3 regions of the Mesorhizobium sp. M0601 genome follow, and region 2 is predicted to be linked to each of the others. Evidence: predicted binding sites of a transcription regulator. Region 2 holds the regulator's gene; each other region holds the start of a gene.
What was found. The regulator PhoB, encoded in region 2, activates phosphate uptake and scavenging genes when phosphate is short. The targets are predictions, from matches to a motif close to TGTCATNNANCTGTCAT.
Positions count from the first base shown of each region.

Region 1: the regulator PhoB is predicted to act here: its motif matches at 4,880-4,896, upstream of phnF (phosphonate metabolism transcriptional regulator PhnF).
Region 3: the regulator PhoB is predicted to act here: its motif matches at 4,214-4,230, upstream of ppk2 (polyphosphate kinase 2).

Region 1 is NZ_JAMYQK010000041.1:38,245-45,892, reverse strand. Features, by position in the region: gene NKI41_RS27115 (ABC transporter substrate-binding protein) at 1-373, shown strand, start outside; gene NKI41_RS27110 (sugar ABC transporter ATP-binding protein) at 478-2,031, shown strand; gene NKI41_RS27105 (ABC transporter permease) at 2,028-2,993, shown strand; gene NKI41_RS27100 (zinc-binding alcohol dehydrogenase family protein) at 3,064-4,080, shown strand; gene phnF (phosphonate metabolism transcriptional regulator PhnF) at 4,099-4,842, opposite strand; gene phnG (phosphonate C-P lyase system protein PhnG) at 4,977-5,438, shown strand; gene phnH (phosphonate C-P lyase system protein PhnH) at 5,438-6,049, shown strand; gene NKI41_RS27080 (carbon-phosphorus lyase complex subunit) at 6,051-7,163, shown strand; gene NKI41_RS27075 (alpha-D-ribose 1-methylphosphonate 5-phosphate C-P-lyase PhnJ) at 7,160-7,648, shown strand, end outside.
Region 2 is NZ_JAMYQK010000043.1:13,204-20,851, reverse strand. Features, by position in the region: gene pstC (phosphate ABC transporter permease subunit PstC) at 1-641, shown strand, start outside; gene pstA (phosphate ABC transporter permease PstA) at 645-1,496, shown strand; gene pstB (phosphate ABC transporter ATP-binding protein PstB) at 1,493-2,296, shown strand; gene phoU (phosphate signaling complex protein PhoU) at 2,329-3,036, shown strand; gene phoB (phosphate regulon transcriptional regulator PhoB) at 3,053-3,742, shown strand; gene NKI41_RS27510 (ROK family protein) at 3,752-4,996, opposite strand; gene xylF (D-xylose ABC transporter substrate-binding protein) at 5,282-6,322, shown strand; gene NKI41_RS27500 (sugar ABC transporter permease) at 6,464-7,648, shown strand, end outside.
Region 3 is NZ_JAMYQK010000004.1:162,977-170,624, forward strand. Features, by position in the region: gene NKI41_RS06555 (enoyl-CoA hydratase/isomerase family protein) at 1-6, opposite strand, end outside; gene NKI41_RS06560 (DUF8605 domain-containing protein) at 152-976, shown strand; gene hemB (porphobilinogen synthase) at 1,063-2,094, shown strand; gene NKI41_RS06570 (hypothetical protein) at 2,111-2,431, opposite strand; gene NKI41_RS06575 (dihydrofolate reductase family protein) at 2,491-3,138, shown strand; gene ppk2 (polyphosphate kinase 2) at 3,187-4,107, opposite strand; gene NKI41_RS06585 (aldo/keto reductase) at 4,388-5,431, shown strand; gene NKI41_RS06590 (hypothetical protein) at 5,545-5,703, shown strand; gene NKI41_RS06595 (DUF982 domain-containing protein) at 5,755-6,012, opposite strand; gene NKI41_RS06600 (GntR family transcriptional regulator) at 6,109-6,771, opposite strand; gene NKI41_RS06605 (multidrug efflux MFS transporter) at 6,968-7,648, shown strand, end outside.

The DNA of each region.
Region 1 (7,648 bases), on a different contig from region 2:
GGCCACCACCGGCCTCAACATCGCCACCGACCTGATCACCGCCAACCCCAACCTCAAGGGCATCTTCGCCTCCAACCTGATCATGGCGCAGGGCGTCGGCCAGGCGATCGCCGAGAACAGTCTTGCCGGCAAGGTCGGGCTGGTCGGTTTCGACAGCGACGAGAAGCTGATCAAGTTCCTCAACGACGGCGTCATTTCGGCTCTCGTCGTCCAGGATCCGTACCGGATGGGCTATGACGGCATCAAGACGGCGCTCGCCGCCTCGAAGGGCGAGAAGGTCGAGGCCAATGTCGACACGGGCGCCAATTTGGTCACCAAGGCCAACATGAAGGATCCGAAGATCGACGCGCTGCTCAACCCGAAGCTCGACTGAGCATAGCCTCAGGTGAACTGTTTCCGGGGCCTTTTCGCCCCGGAAACATCCCACTCGTGCCAATCGCGAGGCCAATCTTTGGGGGCCAATCTGGGAGGATTGTCATGATGTCGACGGCGCAGGAACTCCATCCGGCCCCAACGCTGGAACCGGGCAGGACCATCCTCGAACTCCGCGGGCTGGAAAAGCGCTATCCCGGCACCCATGCGCTGAAGCCGGTCGATCTCGCCTTCAAGGCCGGCGAGATCCACGCCATCGTCGGCGAGAACGGCGCCGGCAAATCCACCCTGATCAAGCTTCTGACCGGCGTCATGCCGCGCACCTCCGGCGACGTCATCTGGGAGGGCAAGCCTGCCGCATTGGCAACGCCGCATGAGGCGATGGCGCTCGGCATCAATGCCGTGCATCAGGAAGTCGTCCTGTGCCGCCATCTCACCGTCGCCGCCAACATGTTCCTCGGCGAGGAGGATTCCCGCTTCGGCATCCTGCAGCAGCGGGCGATGGTCAGGCAGGCGCAGAAGATCATCGACGATCTCGGCTTCGACCTGCCGGCGCATGTCATGCTGGGTGACCTGACCATCGGCCAGCAGCAGTTGATCGCCGCCGCCCGCGCCACAGTGCGCGGCACTAAATTCCTGATCTTCGACGAGCCGACCGCCTATCTTACCCGCAAGGAGGCCGACCAGCTGTTCACGCTGATCCGCCGGCTGAAGGGCGAAGGCGTCACCATCATCTACATCAGCCATCGCATGGAAGAAGTGTTCGAGCTCGCCGACCGCGTCTCGGTGCTGCGCGACGGCACGCTGGTCGGCACCAGGAACATTGCCGAGACCAATGACGCCGAGCTGGTCAAGATGATGATCAACCGCTCGATCGAGCAGGTCTACCACAAGGAGCATTTCACCCCCGGCGCGACCATCGTCGAAACCAGGAACCTGTCCGGCAAGGGTTTCGAAAATGTCTCGATGTCCGTCCGCGCCGGCGAGATCGTCGGCCTCTACGGCCTGATCGGCGCCGGGCGCAGCGAGTTCGTCACCACGCTCTATGGCCGGCACCGCAAATCGGCCGGCCAGATCCTCTGGGAGGGCAAAGAGGTCAAGGTCAATTCCGAACATGACGCGATCAGGCTCGGCATGGCGCTGGCCCCGGAAAGCCGCCGCGACCAGGGCCTCTGCCTCAACCTGCCGGTCGGACTCAACCTCAATCTGCCGATCTACAAGCGCATCTCCAGCAATCTGCTGATCTCCCGCGCGCAGGAAAAGGCGCAAGCCGATCGCCAGATCGCCGACCTGCGCATCAAGACGCCGACGCGCGGCGCGCTGGCCTCCAGCCTGTCCGGCGGTAACCAGCAGAAGATCGTCATCGGCAAATGGCTCGCCCATGGCGCCAAGCTATTCATCTTCGACGAGCCGACTGTCGGCGTCGACGTCGGCACCAAGGCCGAGATCTACCGCCTGTTCGGCGCGCTGTTGTCCAAGGGAGCCGGCATCATCCTGATCTCGTCCTACCTGCCCGAGGTTTATGAACTCGCCGACACGCTGCACGTGTTCCGGCGCGGCAAGCTGGTGGCCACGCACGGCTTTCGTACCGCTGACCACGAGGAGATCCTCACCCAGGCGCTGGCCGAGAAACAAGAAAAACCGGGAGGACGGATATGAGCACCGAGGCGATCGCTGCCGAAAGGCCGAAACGCAACTACAACGCCCTGTTCGGGCTGACACTGCTGGCGCTGCTGGTTCTTTTATGGATCATCCTGTCGGTGGCGACGCCAAGCTTCGCCTCCGCCAACAACATCTCCAACCTGTTGCGGCAAGGGTCGATGATCGCCATCCTGGCGGTCGGCCAGACCTTCGTCATCATCACCGGCGGCATCGACCTTTCCGTCGGCGCCGTGGTCGGCTTCGCCACCGTCATCGTCGCGATGCTGATCAACGCCGGCACACCGGTTTTCCTCGCCATCCTGATCACCTTGCTGGTCGGCGTCGCCATCGGCATGTTCCATGGGTTCGGCATCGTCAAGATGGGCCTGCCGCCCTTCATCATCACCCTGGCAACGCTGACCTCGCTGCGCGGCATCGGTCTGTTGATGACCAATGGCAACTCGATCTCGATCAACAACGACGCCTTCCAGACGTTCTCGCGCAGTTCCTTCGCCGGCGTCCCCAATCTGTTCTGGATGGTGATCCTGGTCGGCATCCCAGCCTACATCTTCCTGCACCACAGCCGCTGGGGCCGCTATCTGTTCTCGGTCGGCTCCAACGCCGAGGCGTCGCGCCTGTCAGGCGTCAACGTCCAGCGCACCATCTACATGGCCTACACGCTATCCGGGCTGTGTGCGGCCTTCGTCGGCGTGCTGCTTGCCTCGCGCATCGGCATCGGCAATCCGACGCAGGCCGAGGGCTGGGAATTGCAGGCGATCGCCTCCTCGGTGATCGGCGGCACCTCGCTGTTCGGCGCTGTCGGCTCCGTGCACGGACCGCTGCTCGGCGCCTTCATCCTTGCCACCATCAACAACGGCGCCAATCTGCTCAACGTCAACGCCTTCTGGCAGCGCATCATCACCGGCGTGCTGATCATCGTCATCGTCTATTTCGACGGGCTGCGCCGCCGCGGCAAATAGACCGCCTCCCAACAATCGCCGGCCTCGCCACAGCAGGGCCGGCAGTGCCATGAACCGACTGGATTGAAGCATGAAAGCCGTCGTCTGCCGCTCGCCCGGCGAACTTGTCCTCGAAGATCGTCCGGCGCCTGGCGCGCCCCCCGCCGGCTGGGCGCTGGTCGCCGTCAGCCATGTCGGCATCTGCGGCACCGACTATCACATCTTCGAAGGCAAGCACCCGTTCCTCGCCTATCCCCGCATTATGGGCCACGAGGTTTCCGGCACCGTGATCGAGGTTGGCGTGGACGTCGATCTCGCCGTCGGCGAAGCGGTGATCGTCAATCCCTATCTCGCCTGCGGCAAATGCATCGCCTGCCGGCAAGGCAAGCCGAATTGCTGCGTCAGGATCGAGGTGCTCGGCGTCCACCGCGACGGCGCCATGTGCGAGCAGATCCTGGTGCCGGCGCAAAATCTTTATCCGGCAAACGGCTTGTCGCTGGCCGATGCTGCCGCCGTCGAATTCCTGGCGATCGGCGCCCATGCCGTGCGGCGCTCGCTGGCTGATCCAGGTGCGCGCACGCTGGTCATCGGCGCCGGCCCGATCGGGCTCGGCACGGCGCTGTTCGCCCGCATCGCCGGGCTCGATGTGACGCTGCTCGACATGAGCGCTGAACGGCTTGGCTTTGCCGAAAGCGAACTCGGCTTCGCGACGCTCGACGGCTCGCGGGGCGCTGCTGCCGACCTGGTGCGCGAAGCAACCGGCGGCGACGGCTTCGACGTGGTTTTCGATGCCACCGGCAACACCCGGTCTGTGCAGTCGGCCTTCGCTCATGTCGCGCACGGCGGGGCGCTGGTCCTGGTCAGCGTCGTCAAGGACGACATCGCCTTTTCCGATCCCGAATTCCACAAGCGCGAGATGATGCTGATCGGCAGCCGCAACGCCCTGCGTGCCGATTTCGATCATGTCGCCGCCTCGATCCGCAACGGCGCGCTGCCGCTGGCAAAGCTTGTGACGCACCGCACCACGCTTGGCGAGACGCCGCACGACCTCGCCCGCTGGGCGCATGAGAAGTCTGGCCTGATCAAGGCTGTCATTCAGGTCGGATGATGCCAGGGCTGCCGTATCTCAGAGCGCCGACAATTTGAGCTCGATCCGCTCGGCCGGGAAGCGCGACTCCGAAAACTGTATCGGCTGACCGTCGGGCGTGACGTTGACGGCGACCGTCACCAGCACGATGGCGCCGGGCTGCAGCTCGAGGTCCGCAAGGTCGACGGCATCGGCATGGCGCGCCGACAGCACGGTCGATTGCCTGAGATAGTCGTCGATGCCGAAACGTGCCAGCGATGCGGTGATCGAACCGGTTTCCGCCATGGCGGCATCGATGCCGGCAAAGCGCTTGGCATCGAACCAGCCGGCAGCGCGGGACACCGGCATTCCATCGGCTTCGCCGCGCGTTTCCAGGCGTATCACATCGGCGCCCGTCGCAAGGCCTAAGCCCTCTGCGACACGACGGTTGGCCGGCTCGACCGATGACGCGAGCAAGGTGATATGCCGCTCGGACGCCTGTCCTTGCAATCCCTCGGAAAAGCGGGTGCGAGCGCCGATCGGATAAGACAGCCGCTTGCGCGACAGCACGAAGGTGCCGCGCCCCTGCTCCGCCCTGAGCACGCCCTCCTGCACCAGCGCTGCGATAGCGCTACGCACCGTATGGCGGTTGACGCCATAGCGTCCGGCCAACGCGATCTCCGGCGGCAGCGCGGCATTCTCGGGAAAATCGCCGACGGCGATCGAATGCAGTATCTGGTCGGCGATCTGTCGCCACAGCGCGACACCGCTGCGCCGCTCGATGCGGTTGGCTTGTCCGATCATCTCCCGCCCCAATTCTTTGCGCCGATCTTTTGGCCCGTGTCACGTGCCCGTCATGGACACGCGCTAGATAACGAGTATAATTTGTATAGTTGTCTATATCAATAGACAAATTCACGCAAACGAGGAGTACGGCCATGCGAGGACGGGAAGCGCGAGAGCAGGCCGAGCGCAAGGCCGTGATGGCGACGCTGGCGCAATCGGCCGGCGACGACATCGTCCGCCTGTGGGACGAAACCGGCCTGCCCTGCGAAGCGGAACTTCTGCGTGGCCCCGAAACCGGCCTGGTTACGGTACGCGGCCGCATCGGCGGCGGTGGTGCCCCTTTCAATGTCGGCGAAGCGACGGTCACCCGTGCCACGGTGCGGCTTGCGTCCGGCCATGTCGGCCACTGCTACGCACTTGGTCGCGACAAGCAGAAGGCAAGGCTGGCGGCGATCGCCGATGCGCTGTGGCAGGACCCGGCCCACCGCAATGAGGTCGAGATCAGGATCGTTGCGCCATTGCAGGCGGCACTGGCCAAGGCGCGTGAACAGCGCCGCGCCGAGACGGCGGCGACCAAGGTCGATTTCTTCACCATGGTGCGCGGAGAAGACTGATGGATATCGCCACTCAATCCATTGAAGGCGGCTTCGCCGATCCGGTATTCAATGCCCAGACCGTATTCCGTGCCGTGATGGACGCGATGGCGCGGCCAGGTAGTGTGCAGCCGCTGCCGGCCCTCGCCCACCCCCCGGTGCCGCTGTCGGCCACCGCCGGGGCCGTTGCGCTGGCGCTGTGCGATAACGACACGCCGCTCTGGCTCGACCACGCCTTGCACGCTTCAGCGACGGTGAAATCCTGGCTTGGCTTTCATACCGGCGCGCCGCTGGCCAACACCCCGGCCGACGCGCATTTCGCGCTGATCGCCACGCCGGCCGAGATGATGGCGCTCGACGGGTTTTCGCAAGGCACCCAGGATTATCCCGATCGCTCCACGACGCTGATCCTCGAGGTCAGCGATCTTGTCTCCGGCGCTCCGCTGCTGCTCGAAGGCCCGGGCATCGAGAAGACGGCGACGATCGCGCCGGCGCAAATGCCGCGCCATTTCGTCGAGCAATGGAAGCAGAACAACCAGCGTTTTCCGCGTGGCGTCGACATCATCCTCGCCACGTCCGAAGCAATTGCCTGCCTGCCGCGCACGACGCGCATCAAGACGATGGAGGCATAGGATGTATGTCGCGGTAAAGGGTGGCGAAGCGGCCATTCGCGACGCCCACAAACTGCTCGCCGACCGCCGGCGCGGCGACCGCTCGGTGCCCGCACTTCGCCTCGACCAGATCGTCGAGCAGCTGGCGCTCGGCGTCGACCGGGTGATGAGCGAAGGTTCGCTCTACGACCGGGAATTGGCGGCACTCGCCATCGTCCAGGCGCGCGGCGACATGATCGAGGCGATCTTCCTGGTTCGCGCCTATCGCACGACGCTGCCGCGTTTCGGCTACACAAGGGCGATCGACACCGGCACGATGCTGGTCGAGCGACGGGTGTCGGCGACCTACAAGGACCTGCCCGGCGGCCAGCTGCTCGGCCCGACTTTCGACTACACCCACCGCCTGCTCGATCCCGAGCTCGCCGCCGGCGGCGATGTCGCCGAACCGGAGCAGCGCGCAGGCGAGGCGGAAGCCATGCCGCGCGTGTCGGCGATCCTCGCCCGCGAAGGCCTGATCGAGCCCGACGGCGACATGCCTGGGGATCATGTCCCCGGCGACATCACCCGCGAGCCGCTGGAATTCCCGATGGCGCGGGACATCCGCCTGCAGGCGCTGTCGCGCGGCGACGAGGGGTTTCTGCTGGCGCTTGGCTATTCAACCCAGCGCGGCTACGCGCGCAACCACCCGTTTGTCGGCGAGGTTCGCATCGGCGAGGTCGAACTGGAGCTCGAGGTGCCGGAGCTGCCCTTTGCCGTGCCGCTCGGCAGCATCCGCGTCACCGAGTGCCAGATGGTCAACCAGTTCAAGGGCTCGGCAAAGGCGCCGCCGCAATTCACCCGCGGCTATGGCCTCGTCTTCGGCCAGAGCGAGCGCAAGGCCATGGCCATGGCGCTATGCGACCGCGCGCTGCGCGCCTCGGAGTTGGGTGAGGATGTCATCGCCGCAGCGCAGGACGAGGAGTTCGTCATCTCGCATTCCGACAATGTCCAGGCGACCGGCTTCGTCGAGCATCTGAAGCTGCCGCATTATGTCGACTTCCAGGCCGAGCTCGACCTCGTGCGCCGCATGCGCGCCGAGCATGATGCCCGCGAAAATGCCGGCAAGGCCGAAGAAAAGAGGGAGGCAGCGGAATGAGTGCACAACCAGCGGACATCGCCACCTACAACTTCGCCTATCTTGACGAGCAGACCAAGCGGATGATCCGCCGCGCCATCCTCAAGGGCATTGCCATCCCCGGCTACCAGGTGCCGTTTGCCTCGCGCGAAATGCCGATGCCCTATGGCTGGGGCACCGGCGGCGTGCAGGTCACCGCTTCGATCATTGGCCCGGACGATGTGCTCAAGGTCATCGACCAGGGCGCCGACGACACCACCAATGCGGTTTCGATCCGCGCCTTCTTCAAGAAGGTCGCCAATGTCGCCGTCACCACCGAGACGGCCAAGGCGACCATCATCCAGACGCGCCACCGCATTCCCGAATATCCGCTGCGTGCCGGCCAGGTGCTGGTCTATCAGGTGCCCATCCCCGAACCGCTGCGCTTCCTCGAACCACGCGAGACGGAGACGCGCAAGATGCATGCGCTGGAGGAATACGGTCTGATGCATGTAAAACTCTACGAA
Region 2 (7,648 bases):
CGCGCCCGCTCAGGCGTCCTATCGGCATAGCGGTCGAGCTGTTGGCCGGCATTCCTTCGATCATCTACGGCATCTGGGGCCTGTTCGTGTTCGCGCCGTTCCTGCAGACGACGATACAGCCCTTCATCATCAACATCTTCCACGGCGTGCCGGGACTATCCAGCCTTTTCGCCGGCCCTCCTTACGGCATCGGCCTTCTGACCTCGGCGCTGATCCTCGCCATCATGGTGCTGCCCTTCATCACCTCGATCACCAAGGACGTCTTCGATACGGTGCCGGCGGTGCTGAAGGAATCGGCCTATGGCATCGGTTGCACGACCTGGGAAGTGACCCGGCGCGTGGTCATTCCCTATACCCGCATCGGTATCATGGGCGGCGTCATGCTTGGCCTCGGCCGGGCACTCGGCGAAACCATGGCGGTGACTTTCGTCATCGGCAACGCACATCGCATCAGTGCCTCCCTGTTCGCGCCGGGCACGACGATCTCGGCGACCATCGCCAATGAATTCACCGAGGCCGACGGCGACCTCTACACCTCCTCGCTGGTTTCGCTCGGCCTGATCCTCTTCGTCATCACCTTCCTGATCCTCGCCGCCGCCCGCTATATGCTGATGCGGATCGACGCCCGTACGGGAGCCTGACCGATGTCGACATCCTCATCGCTCCACAGCCGCCGCAAAGCCAGGAATTCGGTGATGATGGCGCTTTGCGTCGTCGCCGCCGGCATCGGGCTTGCCTGGCTGGCGCTCATTCTCGGCGCGTTGGTCTATAAGGGCACAGCCGGGCTTTCGCTCGCGGTCTTCACCGAGATGACGCCACCACCGGGCGAGGCCGGCGGCTTGCTCAATGCCATCACGGGCAGCCTGCTGATGACGATCATCGCCGTTGTCGTCGGCACGCCGATCGGCGTGCTGGCGGGAACCTACATGGCCGAGTATGGACGCTTTTCGCGCATCACCACCGTCGTCCGCTTCATCAACGACATCCTGTTGTCGGCGCCGTCGATCATCATAGGCTTGTTTGTCTATGAGCTGATGGTGCGGCCAATGGGACATTTCTCGGCCATTGCCGGCGCCGTTGCGCTTGCCATCCTGGTCATTCCGGTGGTCGTGCGCACCACTGAAGACATGCTCAACCTGGTGCCGAACGCGTTGCGTGAAGCCGGTGCCGCGATCGGCGCGCCGCGCTGGGTGGTGATCCGTTCGGTCGCCTACCGCGCCGCATTGTCCGGCATCGTCACCGGCATATTGCTGGCGATAGCACGCATTTCCGGCGAGACGGCGCCGCTGCTCTTCACCGCGCTCAATAACCAGTTCTGGAGCAGCAATATCAACGCGCCGATGGCCAGCCTGCCGGTGACCATCTTCCAGTTCGCTCTCAGCCCTTACGAGGAATGGCAGCAACTGGCGTGGACCGGCGCACTCATAATCACCCTGACGGTTCTGGGCTTGAGCATCCTCGCCCGCAGCCTTACCGGACGCAGAGAGGACAGATGACACAGATGTTGTCCCCAGACATGACGATGGCCGAAACGGTCGCCGAGAAGACGAAGATCGAGGTCAAGAATCTCAACTTCTACTACGGCCAGAGCAAGGCGCTGAAGGACATCAGCCTGTCGCTGCCTGAGCGCAGTGTCACGGCCTTCATCGGCCCTTCGGGCTGCGGGAAATCGACGCTGCTGCGTGTATTCAACCGCATCTATGAGCTCTACCCAAAACAGACGGCCGAGGGCCAGGTGCTGCTCGACGGCAAGAACATTCTCGACCGGTCGCAGGATCTCAACCTCCTCAGGACCAAGATCGGCATGGTGTTCCAGAAGCCGACGCCGTTCCCGATGTCGATCTACGAGAACATCGCCTTCGGCGTCAGGCTCTACGAGAACCTCGGCAAGTCCGAGATGGACGGCCGCGTCGAACAGGCGTTGAAGCGCGCCGCGCTGTGGAGCGAGGTCAAGGACAAGCTCAACGCCAGCGGCTTGAGCCTATCCGGCGGGCAGCAGCAGCGGCTCTGTATCGCCCGCACCGTGGCCGTGAAGCCGGAAGTCATTCTGCTCGACGAACCGGCTTCGGCCCTCGACCCGCTGTCGACTGCCAAGATCGAGGAACTGATCGACGAATTGCAAGCCGACTACACGATCGTCATCGTCACCCACAACATGCAGCAGGCGGCGCGCGTGTCGCGCCAGACGGCCTTCATGTATCTGGGTGAACTGGTCGAGTTCGACCGGACCGAGAAGATCTTCACGTCGCCCCGCGAGAAGCGCACGCAGGACTACATCACTGGCCGCTTCGGCTGAGCCGTTCCGATCATGCATATGAGGACAGGACCATGGGCGAACACACAGTCGCTTCTTTCGACGAGGATCTCGAGCAGATCAGCAAGCTGATCCGCGACATGGCCGACCTCGCCGGTTCGATGGTCGGCGGGGCGACCAAGGCCCTGTTGAATTCCGACAACGTGCTGGCGCAACGCGTCGTTTCCGACGACGCCATCATGGATGCGCGTCAACGCGAATTGGACGACCGCGCCATCACCCTGATCGCCAAACGCCAGCCGATGGCCCACGATCTTCGCCATGTGGTCGGAGCGATCCGCATGGCGGGCGACCTCGAACGCATCGGCGACCTTGCCAAGAATATCGCCAAGCGCGTGAGTGCGGTCGGCCTCAGCGCCACGCCGCGGGACCTGTCGCATTCCATCGACGCGATGGCGCAGCTGGTTCTCATCCAGGTGCAGGGTGTCATCGAGGAATATGCTGCAGGCGATGCGGCCGCGTTGGCCAAGCTGCGTGCCGCCGACGAGCGCATCGACGTCAAATACACGTCCGTGTTCCGCGAGCTGTTGACCTACATGATGGAAGATCCGCGCAACATCACCGCTTGCACGCACCTGCTGTTCTGCGCCAAGAATCTGGAGCGGATCGGCGACCATGTCACCAACATCGCCGAAAATGCGTATTATGTGCTGACCGGCGAGCAATTGCCGGTCAATCGTCCGAAGCAGGACGAAACGACAATGTCCGCACCGGTGACATGATGGGGGTGCCCAGCCGATGATCGCACCACGCATAATGGTGGTGGAGGACGAGGAGCCGTTGGGTGTGCTGCTCCGCTACAATCTCGAATCCGAAGGCTACCAGGTCGAGGTGGTGACACGCGGCGACGAAGCCGAGATCCGTTTGCAGGAGAATGTGCCCGACCTTTTGGTGCTCGACTGGATGATACCAGCGGTTTCCGGCATCGAGCTCTGTCGTCGGTTGCGGGTGCGCCCCGAAACCGAGCGGCTGCCGATCATCATGCTGACCGCGCGCGGCGAGGAGAGCGACCGGGTGCGCGGTCTTTCGACCGGCGCCGACGACTATCTGGTCAAGCCGTTTTCGACACCGGAATTCATGGCCAGGGTCAAGGCGCTGCTGCGGCGCGCCAAGCCGGAAGTGCTGTCCAGCGTGCTGAAGGTCGGCGACATCGTGCTCGATCGCGAATCGCACAGGGTCTATCGCAAGAAGAGCGAAATCAGGCTCGGGCCGACCGAATTCCGGCTGCTCGAGTTCATGATGCGGCATCCGGGCCGTGTCTTCTCGCGCAGCCAGTTACTCGATAATGTCTGGGGGGAGACAATCTACATCGACGAACGCACCGTCGACGTGCATGTCGGGCGGCTGCGCAAAGCCGTCAACAACGGCCGGATGCCGGATGTCATCCGCACCATCCGCGGCGCCGGCTATGCGATCAGGGAAGATTGACCCGCCTGGTCAGGCTACGTTCTTTCTGACGCTGGGCCTCATTTGCGCGCCCGGCGCGAAAATCTCCTGGTCGACGAAGCTTAACGCCCGCATCGCGCAGCCTTCGCGGATCAGAGGCAATTCGTTCGGCTCTGTATCGAAGGAGATCGAGCCTGAATGCTGGCCGCCGGCGGTCTGGGCGATTGCCTTCCGCAAGGCCGGCTCGATCAGATCGAAGGCGGCGGCACTGGCGCCGACCATCGCCACCGGTGCCGGATCGATCAGCGCGAACAGCGAGCCGAGACCGAAACCCAGCGCTTCGCCGGCCTTGCGGTAGGCCTCGCGTTCCGGCCCATCTTTCTCGCGCGCCCGGGCCGCCAGTGCGCGCATGTCGGCGTCGCTGACATCGGCGACCGGTTCGCTGTCTTCGCTCATCTGCCTGGCGTTGCGCCAGATGGCGTAGTTGCCGGCATACGCCTCGATGCAGCCGCGCCGCCCGCAACGGCAGAGCGCGCCGCCCGGACGATGGATCATGTGGCCAAATTCGCCGCCCGAGGAATGCGTCCCGGTGAACAGTTCGCCCTTCAGCACCAGCCCCATGCCGATGCCATGCGAAAGCAGGATGGCGATGAAGTCATCGCGATAGCGATCCGGATTGCGCCAGCGCAAAGCCACCGCCATCATGTTGCAGTCGTTCTCCACCGTTGCCGGGATGCCGAATTCGTCCTCCAGCATATCGGCAAAGGCGATGTCGGTCTGCGGCGTGATCGGCGACCACAGCATGGCGCGTGCAGGGGAGTCGGTAATGCCCTGAATCGCCAGGGCGATGCGGGCGACACTGCGGACGTCAAGATCTGGATCCTGCAGCCGGCGCCGGACGATGGCCATGCATTCACGGATCAGCTCGTCGCGCGGCATAGTCAGCGTGTCCAGCCGGCGCTGTTCCTCGGCGACCACCTGTCCCGTATAGTCGATAATGGCGGCCGAAAGGAAATTCAGCGACAACACCACGGTCAGCACCGCCGCCGCTTCCGGGTTGAGGGCGAGGCCGACTTGCGGACGACCGCGTTTCAACGAAACGGGCTCACTTGGCTTGCTCTCGGCGAGGATGCCTTCCCGTATCAGGTCGGAAGAAATCGCCGATATGGTCGAATGACTGAGGCCGGTGGTAGCTGCGATCTCAGTACGCGATGGCTGGCCGGCCCGGCGCACCGCCGAGATCACCATCGCCCGGTTGCGCCGGCGCAAATCGTCATGGCGGATTCCGACCGACATTGTTTTGCTTTCCTCCCGGTTGCCGCGGCCGCTCATGAACCGGAAGCCGTCGGTAATGTCCGACAAATAGTGTCGGATGAGGCAAATAGTGTCAGATGCAGGTGGCGCTGTCATCGTTTATTCCGACGCTCGAAAAAACTCGCAGAGTCATCAAAATCCATCAGAATCGATGTTGACAGCAGCCGGAGATCGGGCCAGTATTTTTTCGAGGCTCGAAAAAATTAGAGCTTCTAAGCTGGTCTTTGAGCCAATTGATCACGCCGTACGCGGCGCAGGGAGGATATGATGAAGAAATTCACGACCGCCATTCTGGCGGGTGTCGCCATGACGCTGGCGCTGGCGTCAGTGGCGCAGGCTAAAGACAAGGTCATCGGCGTTTCCTGGTCGAACTTCCAGGAAGAGCGCTGGAAGACCGACGAGGCCGCAATGAAGGCGGCCATCGAGGCCGCAGGCGACAAGTATATTTCCGCCGACGCACAGTCCAACCCCGGCAAGCAGCTCACCGACGTCGAGAGCCTGATCTCGCAGGGCGCCAACGCACTGATCATCCTGGCGCAGGACGCCTCGGCCATCGGGCCGGCCGTGCAAAAGGCGCTGGACGAAGGTATTCCGGTTGTCGGCTACGACCGGCTGATCGAGAACAAGGACGTCTTTTACCTGACCTTCGACAACAAGGAAGTCGGCCGCATGCAGGCCCGGGAAGTCTTCAAGGTGAAGCCGGAAGGCAACTACGTCTTCATCAAGGGTTCGGGTTCCGATCCGAATGCCGATTTCCTGTTTGCCGGTTCGATGGAGGTGCTGAAGGCGGCAATAGACAGCGGCAAGATCAAGAATGTTGGCGAGGCCTATACCGACGGCTGGCTGCCGGCCAACGCTCAGAAGAACATGGAACAGTTCCTGACCGCCAACGACAACAAGGTCGATGCCGTGGTCGCGGCCAATGACGGCACTGCCGGCGGCGTCGTCGCCGCGCTGACAGCGCAAGGGCTGGCCGGATCGGTTCCGGTTTCGGGCCAGGACGGCGACCACGCCGCGCTGAACCGCATCGCGCTCGGCACACAGACCGTGTCGGTGTGGAAGGATGCGCGCGAGCTCGGCAAGAATGCCGCCGAGATCGCCTCGCAGCTGGCCGACGGCAAGCAGATGACCGACATTGCCGGCGTGAAGGATTTCACCACGCCCGGCGGCAATACCGTCAAGTCGCTGTTCCTGACCCCGGTCGCCATCACCAAGGACAACCTCAACGTCGTCATCGACGCCGGCTGGATCAAGAAAGAAGAGGTCTGCGCCGGCGTGACGGCTGGCACTGTTGCAGTCTGCAACTGAGCCGACGTTTCCGAGAAGTCCGAACGCCGCGGCCGCTCGCCGCGGCGTTTTTCAACAAGAGTTGTTTTTCCGCTTCCGGCGGATAACTTCTAGGCTGCTTCCGGCATCCGCGGCAGACGGCAACCCGGCGGGAGAAACATCATGACCGACACGACGTCCAACACGCCGGTCGACAGCACGGCAGACCGGGCACGGGAATCCGAGCTCGGCATCGTTGCCCGATTTCTCAAGGCAACCGAACTCGACACGCGCATGCTCGGCATGGTCGGCGCGCTGCTGGTCATCTGGGTCGGCCTGCATGTCGTTTCCAGCGTACGGCTCGGCGTCAATCCGTTCGACTTCGACAGCCGGACCTTCCTGACGCCACGCAATCTCTGGAACCTGTCGGTGCAGACTTCCGCCGTGGCCATAATGGCCGCCGGAATGGTGCTGGTTATCGTCATGCGCAATATCGACCTGTCGGTCGGTTCCGCCGAAGGTCTGATCGGCGTGGTCATGGGCTTTGCGCAGGTGCATTTCCTGGTGCGAATGATCGGTCTGCAATTAGGCAATCCCTGGATCTGGATCCTGGCACTGGCCATCGGCCTGGCGCTTGGCCTTCTGATCGGAGCGTTCCAGGGATACATCATCGCTTATCTCGAGGTGCCGGCCTTCATCGTGACGCTGGGCGGCCTTCTGGTCTGGCGGGGTGCCGCATGGTGGGTCGCCAGCGGTCAGACGATTGCGCCGCTTGATGCCACTTTCCAGCTGATGGGCGGTGGGCCGGCGGGTTCGATCGGCGCGCGATGGAGCTGGATCGTCGGAATTGTCGCGTGCCTGGCGGTTGTGTTCATGCTGCTCAACGGGCGGGTGCAGCGCAAGCGGTTCCGCTTTCCGTTGCGCCCGATCTGGGCCGAGACGTTCCTCGGTGTCCTCACCTGCGCTGTCATCATGGGCGCCATATGGCTTGCCAATTCCTATCCTTGGCCGGTCGGCATCGTGAACAGATATGCGGCGGCCAACAATATAACGGTTCCCGAAGGCGGGCTGTTCATCGCCCATGGCATCGCCATACCCGTGCTGATGGCTGTAGCCGTAGGGCTGATCATGACCTTCATCGCCAAGCGTACCCGTTTCGGCCGCTATGTCTTCGCCATCGGCGGCAATCCGGAAGCAGCCAACCTTGCCGGTATCAACACGCGCTGGGTGACCATGAAGGTGTTCATGATCATGGGCGTGCTGGCGACGATCGCCGCGGCGATCTCGTCAGCCAGGCAGAACTCGTCGACCAATGCGCTGGGCACGTTGGACGAGCTGCTGGTCATCGCGGCGGCGGTGATCGGCGGC
Region 3 (7,648 bases), on a different contig from region 2:
ATCCATCGCCAGAGAATCCCTCCCCGCGCCCGCCGGGAGTGAAGTGCTAAAGCGTGGCGCATGGCCGCGTCAATGGCGGCGGCCAATCCGCTGCATGGTCGTCGGCGTCACCCAGTGCTAATGCTGGCGCTTTGAACCGGAAGGTTGAACCATGCCTTGGTTGCCGCGCCTTGCTGTTATGGTGGTCGGCCTGATCGCTGCGAACACTCCTCCCGTATCGGCCGAAACCGTCGACGAGCTCTATCAATCGCAGACCATCGTCACCGGCCAGGGCGAGGTCAACAGGCAGATCGGCTTCAAGGCCTGCCTCGATGCGGTGCTGGTTCGTGTGTCCGGCGATCAGCGGCTGCCGAAGAGAACTGAGATGGCGGCGCTGCGCGACAAGGCCGGCAGCTTCGTTGCCGAATTCCGCTATCGCGACCGTCTCGAAGGCATTCCAATCCATGACGAACAAGGCACCCATGACCGGCCGCATGATCTCACTTGTCTGTACAGGCCTGACGTTATCGATCCGGTGCTTGCCGCGCTTGGCAGCAAACCATGGCTTGGCGAGCGGCCACGCCTGGCAATTTTCCTGGCGGCGGAGCAAGGCACAAGGCAGTTCGTGCTGACCGCCGACGATGAGCGCGGGGCGGCGATGCGCGAATCCTTCGTCAATGCCACCGGTCCGCTGGTCATGCCGATTGTGTTTCCCGAAGCGTCACTGCTGTCGGCCTCGAAGCTTGACGACCAGGCCCTGCGCCATGCCGATATCACGACGCTGGACCAGCTTGCCAGGAAGGCCGGAGCCGACCAGGCGCTCGCCGGCAGTATCGTCTGGAGCGACAAGGAACTGGGCTGGATAGCCGACTGGCGGCTTGCCTTGAATGGCAAGAGCTACAATTGGCAAGTGCGCGGCGTCAGCTTCGACGAGGCATTCCGCGTCGCCATGCGGGGTGCTGCGCAGATCCTGTCGGGCAATGGCCAACCAGAATAGCGCCCGACAGGACCCTGGCACAATCGTGTCGCATTGGTCAGCAGCGGAGGCTCGTGGTAAAAGCCGCCCGATCCGGAGTTTTTGCGATGAACAAATTCACCCCTGCAAAGCCTGCCGGCGCGCGCAGCGTCGACGAGATCACCGGCAGCCGGCGTCTGCGGCGCATGCGCAAGGCCGATTGGTCGCGCCGCCTTGTCCAGGAGAACCGGCTCTCGGTCGACGATCTGATTTGGCCGATCTTCGTCGTCGACGGCAGACAAGTGCGCGAACCGATCGCCGCCATGCCCGGCGTGTTCCGCCTGTCGCTCGACCTCGCCGTCAAGGAGGCTGAGCGCGCGGCCAAGCTTGGCATTCCGGCGATCGCCACTTTCCCCAATGTGGAGCTCGGCCTGCGCGATCAGACCGGTTCGCACATCCTCGATCCGGAAAACATCATCAACCGCGCCACCCGCGCCATCAAGCGGGCGGTGCCGGAGATCGGCATCATCACCGACGCGGCGCTTGACCCGTTCACCTCGCATGGCCATGACGGCATCTTGCGCGAGGGCATTATCGTCAATGATGAAACGGTGGAGCAAGTGACGGCGGCGGCCGTCATCCAGGCGGCGGCGGGGGCCGACATCATTGCCCCCTCGGACATGATGGACGGCCGGATCGGTGCCATCCGCGATGCGCTCGACGCCAATGGATTTCAGGATGTGGCGATCATGTCCTATGCGACCAAGTTCGCATCCGCTTTTTACGGCCCCTACCGTGAGGCGGTCGGCACCGCCGGCCTGCTCAAGGGCGACAAGAAGACCTATTATATCGATCACGCCAATTCCGACGAAGCGGTGCGCGAGGCCGAGCAGGATCTGGCCGAGGGCGCCGACATGCTGATGGTCAAGCCCGGCCTGCCCTATCTCGACATCATCCGCCGGCTGAAAGTCGAGTTGCAGATGCCGACCTTTGCCTATCAGGTCTCGGGCGAATATTCGATGATCAAGGCCGCCGCTGCCAATGGCTGGATCGACGGCGAAAAGGCGATGCTGGAATCGCTGCTCGCCTTCAAGCGCGCCGGCTGCGACGGCATCCTGACCTACTTCGCGCCGGAAGTGGCGGCGATGCTCAAGGGGTGATGCGCCTTTGTAGCGTCTACATCGAATAGTGTTCGTCCGTCCAAAGCGCGACATGGAACGCCGCAGGACATCGCTTCAAGTTTACGCTGCCCCTCGTTGCCCTGCCGGGCATTTCTCCCCGTAAAGTGGCAGGGAGAAAGACGCGTTCGTAAAAGATTTCACCAATCTCCAGCGTTGCAAAAAACATCGACGTTGCGGCCAGCCCCTTCTCCCCGTCACTATACAGGGAGAAGCTGCCGGCAGGCGGATGACGGGCGGCGCCGACATTGAGATTGGTTATTCCAACATGATTTGGAAGCGATTGCCCCGCCGGCAAAATACCGCTTGCAAAATGCAATCAGTTAAGCTACCCCGATAACTGCTTGCATGTCACAATTGGTTATCAAGGAGGCTCCCATGTCCAAGCTTCGCGTCAGCGCTTTCACCTTGTCGATCGACGGCTTCGGCGCCGGTCCCGACCAAGACCTGAAGAACCCGCTGGGTGTTGGCGGGGAAGCCCTGCACGAATGGATGTTCGGCACCCGCACCTTCCGCAAGATGGTCCTCGGCAAGGATGGCGGGACCACGGACACTGACGAGGCGTTCGCAGCACGCAGCTTCGAAAATGTCGGCGCATGGATCCTCGGCCGCAACATGTTTGGGCCGATCCGCGGCGAATGGCCGGATGACAGCTGGAAAGGCTGGTGGGGTGACAACCCACCCTACCACGTGCCGGTCTTCGTGCTCACGCACCATGCGCGTGATCCCATTGTCATGGAGGGCGGCACGACTTTCTATTTCGTGACCGACGGCATCCACTCAGCGCTGCAAAAGGCGAAAGCAGTGGCTGACGGCAAGGATGTACGGCTGGGCGGTGGCGTTTCTACGATCCGGCAATATCTCAAGGAAAAGCTCATCGACGAAATGCATCTGGCGATCTCACCGGTCCTGCTAGGCGCCGGCGAGAGCCTTTTTGCCGGCATCGACATGCCCAAGCTCGGCTATCGCTGCAGCGAGCAGGTCGCGACGCCGAAGGCCACGCATGTCATCATCGAGCGCACCTAGCTTGTTGCAGGGTGCCGCCATGGAGCGGCGCCCTCCTCGCCGCTTTAGTCAGTACTTCTCCGGCACATACAGTTCGCGCGGCAGTACCTGGCGCTCGTATTCGGGATTGAAGACGCGCTCCGGCAGTGTGATCTCCTCGTGCGGCACCTCCTCATAGGGCATCTGCTTGAGGAGATGGTCGATGCAGTTCAGCCGTGCCCGTTTCTTGTCGTTGCCCTCGACGATGAACCACGGGGCTTCCGGGATATTGGTGCGGGCGAACGTTTCTTCCTTGGCCTTGGTGTACTGCTCCCAGCGCACGCGCGACTGGAGGTCCATCGGCGACAGTTTCCATTGCTTCATCGGGTCATGGATGCGCATCAAAAAGCGCATCTGCTGCTCCTCGTCGGTGATCGAAAACCAGTATTTGACAAGCGTAATGCCTGAGCGGACCAGCATGCGTTCGAAATCCGGAACGTCGCGGAAGAACTCCTCGACCTGATCCGGCTGGGCAAAGCCCATTACCCGCTCGACGCCGGAGCGGTTGTACCAGGAGCGGTCGAACAGCACGATCTCGCCGCCGGCCGGCAGATGCGGAACGTAGCGCTGGAAATACCATTGCGACTTCTCGCGCTCGGTCGGCGCCGGAAGTGCTGCGACGCGGCAGATGCGCGGATTAAGCCTCTGGGTGATGCGCTTGATAACACCACCCTTGCCCGCCGAGTCGCGGCCCTCGAAAACCACGACGAGCTTCTTCTTGTGATAGGCGACCCAGGACTGCAGCTTGATCAACTCGGATTGCAGCGTGATGAGATCGCGAAAATACTGCAGGCGGTCGATCGATGGCGGATGGGCATTCTTGTAGATCTTGGCGATCTCCATCGACAGCGCCGGCTCCGAGATTTCCAGCTCATAGTCTTCATCCAGCGTGTCGGCGAGTTCCGCTTCCAGCCAGTCCCTGGCCGGGGAATTCTGTTTTATCTCGGTCATTTACGCTGCTCCGCTTACAGGCCTTGCCGGCCGCTGTCAGGCGCTCTGCCGCCCGGCCCGGCGGCCGGAAATCGAAGCGCTGGACCGATGTTAGTATAGGCCGGCAATGACGGTTTTATTGCAGCCACTACTGCGCTGGCTGTGCGTTTCAATCCGCAAGATGTGATCGAGCTTGCCCTGCGGAACGGGCGACAAGCGGAACGAATTATCCTACAAATAGCCGGTTCATTGAGGGCTGTCGTCTGCAACGCCCTTTCCCGATAAATTGTGAGGACACGACATGGAATACCGCACTCTCGGCCGTTCCGGGCTGAAGGTTTCAACGCTGACCATGGGCACCATGACGTTCGGCGGCGGCGGCGCGTTTTCGGCGGTCGGCAAGACCGACCTCGACGAGGCGCGCCGGATGATCGACCTTTGCATCGATGCCGGCGTCAATGTCATCGACACCGCCAACGTCTATTCGAACGGCGTGTCGGAAGAGATCATCGGCGAGGCGCTCGGCGGCAAGCGCAAGGGCGACGTGCTGATCGCCTCCAAGGCGCGCATGCGGATCGGCAAAGGCCCCAACGATGAAGGCCTGTCGCGCTACCATCTGATCCGCGAATGCGAGAGGAGCCTGAAGCGGCTCAGGACGGATGTCATCGACATCTATTTCCTGCACGAGTGGGATGGCCTGACACCGCTTGAGGAAACCATCGCCGCGCTCGACACGCTGGTCGCGCAGGGCAAGGTCCGTTATGTCGGCTGCTCCAATTATTCCGGCTGGCAAGTGATGAAGGGGCTGGGGATCAGCGACCGTCATCACCAGCCGCGCTTCGTCACCCAGCAGATCCATTACACGTTGGAAGCGCGCGAGGCCGAGTATGAATTGTTGCCGATCTCGGTCGACCAGGGGCTCGGCGTGCTGGTCTGGAGCCCGCTTGCCGGCGGGTTGCTGTCCGGCAAATACCACCGTGACCAGCCGACCGCCCGCCAGCTCAGCGGCTGGTCGGAACCGCCGATCCGCGACGAGGACCGGCTGTGGCGGATCGTCGACACGCTGATCGATATCGGCAATAATCACGGCGTGTCGGCGGCGCAGGTGGCGCTTGCCTGGCTGCTCGGCCGGCCCGCTGTCAGTTCGCTGGTGATCGGCGGACGAACCGAAGCCCATTTCAAAGACAATATCGCCGCTGCAAGCCTTGTGCTTGCCGATGAGGAGCGCACACGGCTCGATGTGGTCAGCAGGCCGCCCGTGCTCTATCCCTACTGGCACCAGCAATTCACGGCAAAGGACCGGTTCGGGCCGGCCGATCTCGTTCTCGACCGCGACGGCGCCTGAAAAGCCGGGCTCTCCGGACTGCGCCGAGATATAGAGCCCGATCGTGCCTTGCGGTGTTGTGTTTGCGGTCCAATGCTCCTAGGCAAAGGCCAAGCACAACGAAAGGAAACGATATGGCACGAGCACCGAACTACGGTCAGGAACGCAAGGAACGCGACCGGCAGAAGGCTGCCAAGAAGGCGGAAAAGCAGGCTGCCAAGGTCGCAGCCAAGGAGCGATCGAAGCCCGAGGGCGAGAGCGAGTCCCAAACCAAAACCGAAACGGCAGAGTGATGATATCCGGGCTGCCAGGCGGGCCGGGCCTCGGTCAAATCCCGCTATGCCTCAGGCAGGCGCCTTGTCGCTGACGAAGACGTTCACTTCACGAGCGGCGGCAATGAAGGCCCGTCTTGCGTTCATGGCCGGCTTGTCGCCGGCCAGCGCATCATGACAGGCTTGCAACGCTTCGCGGTGCTTGGGGCTGCGCTTGCCGGGCCAATTGTTGAGGAGGTAGTCGGAAGCCTCGCGGGCCGTACGCAAGAGCTGATTGCTTCCCGCCGCGCCCTTGACGGTCACGGGTGTGTCAAATCGGTTGTTTTCCATCGCCGCTCTTACGCCATCGGCATTTGCGAAGCGAGACCGAAAGTAGCATTCTTCGCTCATCTGCTCTTTTCGTGATCAATGGCAGCCGATCCTCACTCAAGCGACGACGGCAAATCCACGGGCGCGCAGGCCGCGCCGGTCGTTGCGCAGCGAGGTCACCAGCCGGTCGCGGCTGCCGATGATATGGGCCGAAAGCAGGCGGGCGGCGGTATCGGCATCGCCGGCCCGCACCGCCGACAGAATGGCATGGTGTTCGGCCCAGGCGCGGCCGAGCGCTGCCTCGTCGCGAACCTCGAGCCAGCGGGCGCGCGACAGGCGCGTCATCGCATCGCGAACCGCTCTGAACAGGAACTCGTTGCCTGACAGGCGTGCCAGCTCGATATGAAAATCCCTGCCGACGCGATGCCATTCCTCGCGCGGCGTCTTGTCGTCGCAGGAATCGAGCATCGCCTCGATGATTTCGACGGCACTTCTGTCCTGCAAGGTGCAAGTCAGCCTGACTGCCGCGACCTCGACCGCCTCGCGATAGACGGCGATCTGCTCCAGCTCGGCAAGATTGATTGGCGAGACCGTCCAGCCGCGGCCGTCGCGGCAGATCAGGCCTTCGGTCTCGAGCCGCAGCAACGCAGCCCTGACCGGCGTGCGCGAGGCGCCGAAGCGGCTTTCGACCCAGCGCTCCGTCAGCCGCTCGCCGGGACCAATCTCGAGCCCGAGGATCATCTCGCGAAGCTGCTTTTCGACGTTCTGCATCTGCGACATTGGCGTTCCGTTCAGGTCATTCGTTCCGGCAATCGGGTCACTGGCCGGCGTTGGCCGATCACGCCGGCCTTTGTCGATCATGTTTGAGAGGCCCGCATTGACAGCGACGGGGCTTGCGTTCATGACAGATACCAGGTTGGTATCCCAGATTGGTATCCACAGCAAGTTTCATGCAAGCTGGCCGGACAGGACAGACATGCCGCAAGACGCCAACCGCGCCACGCACAACGTCCACTGGCGCCGCAATCTCGCCGTGTGTTTTGCCGGCTCGTTCAGCACGCTTGTAGCGATGACGCTGCTGTTGCCCTTCCTGCCGCTTTACGTCGAGCAGCTGGGCGCAGAGGGCCATGCGGCGATCGTGCAGTGGTCGGGCGTCGCCTACGGCGCCACCTTCCTTGCCGCCGCGCTGGTCGCGCCCCTGTGGGGGCGGCTAGGCGACCGTTACGGCCGCAAACTGATGCTGGTGCGCGCCAGTTTCGGCATGGCGCTGTGCATGTCGCTGACCGGCATGGTGCAGACTGTCTGGCAATTGGTGCTCTTGCGCCTGCTGATCGGCTTTGCCGGCGGCTATTCTTCGGGCTCGACCATCCTGGTTGCCATGCAGACGCCGAAGGATCGCTCCGGCTGGGCGCTGGGCGTTCTGTCGGCCGGTATCACCGCCGGTGCCCTGGTCGGTCCGCTGCTCGGCGGCGCGCTGCCGCCGCTGATTGGCATACGCGCCACATTCCTGCTCGCCGGCGGCGTCATTTTCCTGGCTTTTCTGGCAACCACCTTGCTGATCAAGGAGGCGCCTCGCCCGGTTGCCGCCAAGGCCGCGTCAGAAGAAAAAGTGAAGGACAGCTGGTCGCAGATTCCCGACAAGCGCCCCGTCGTCGCC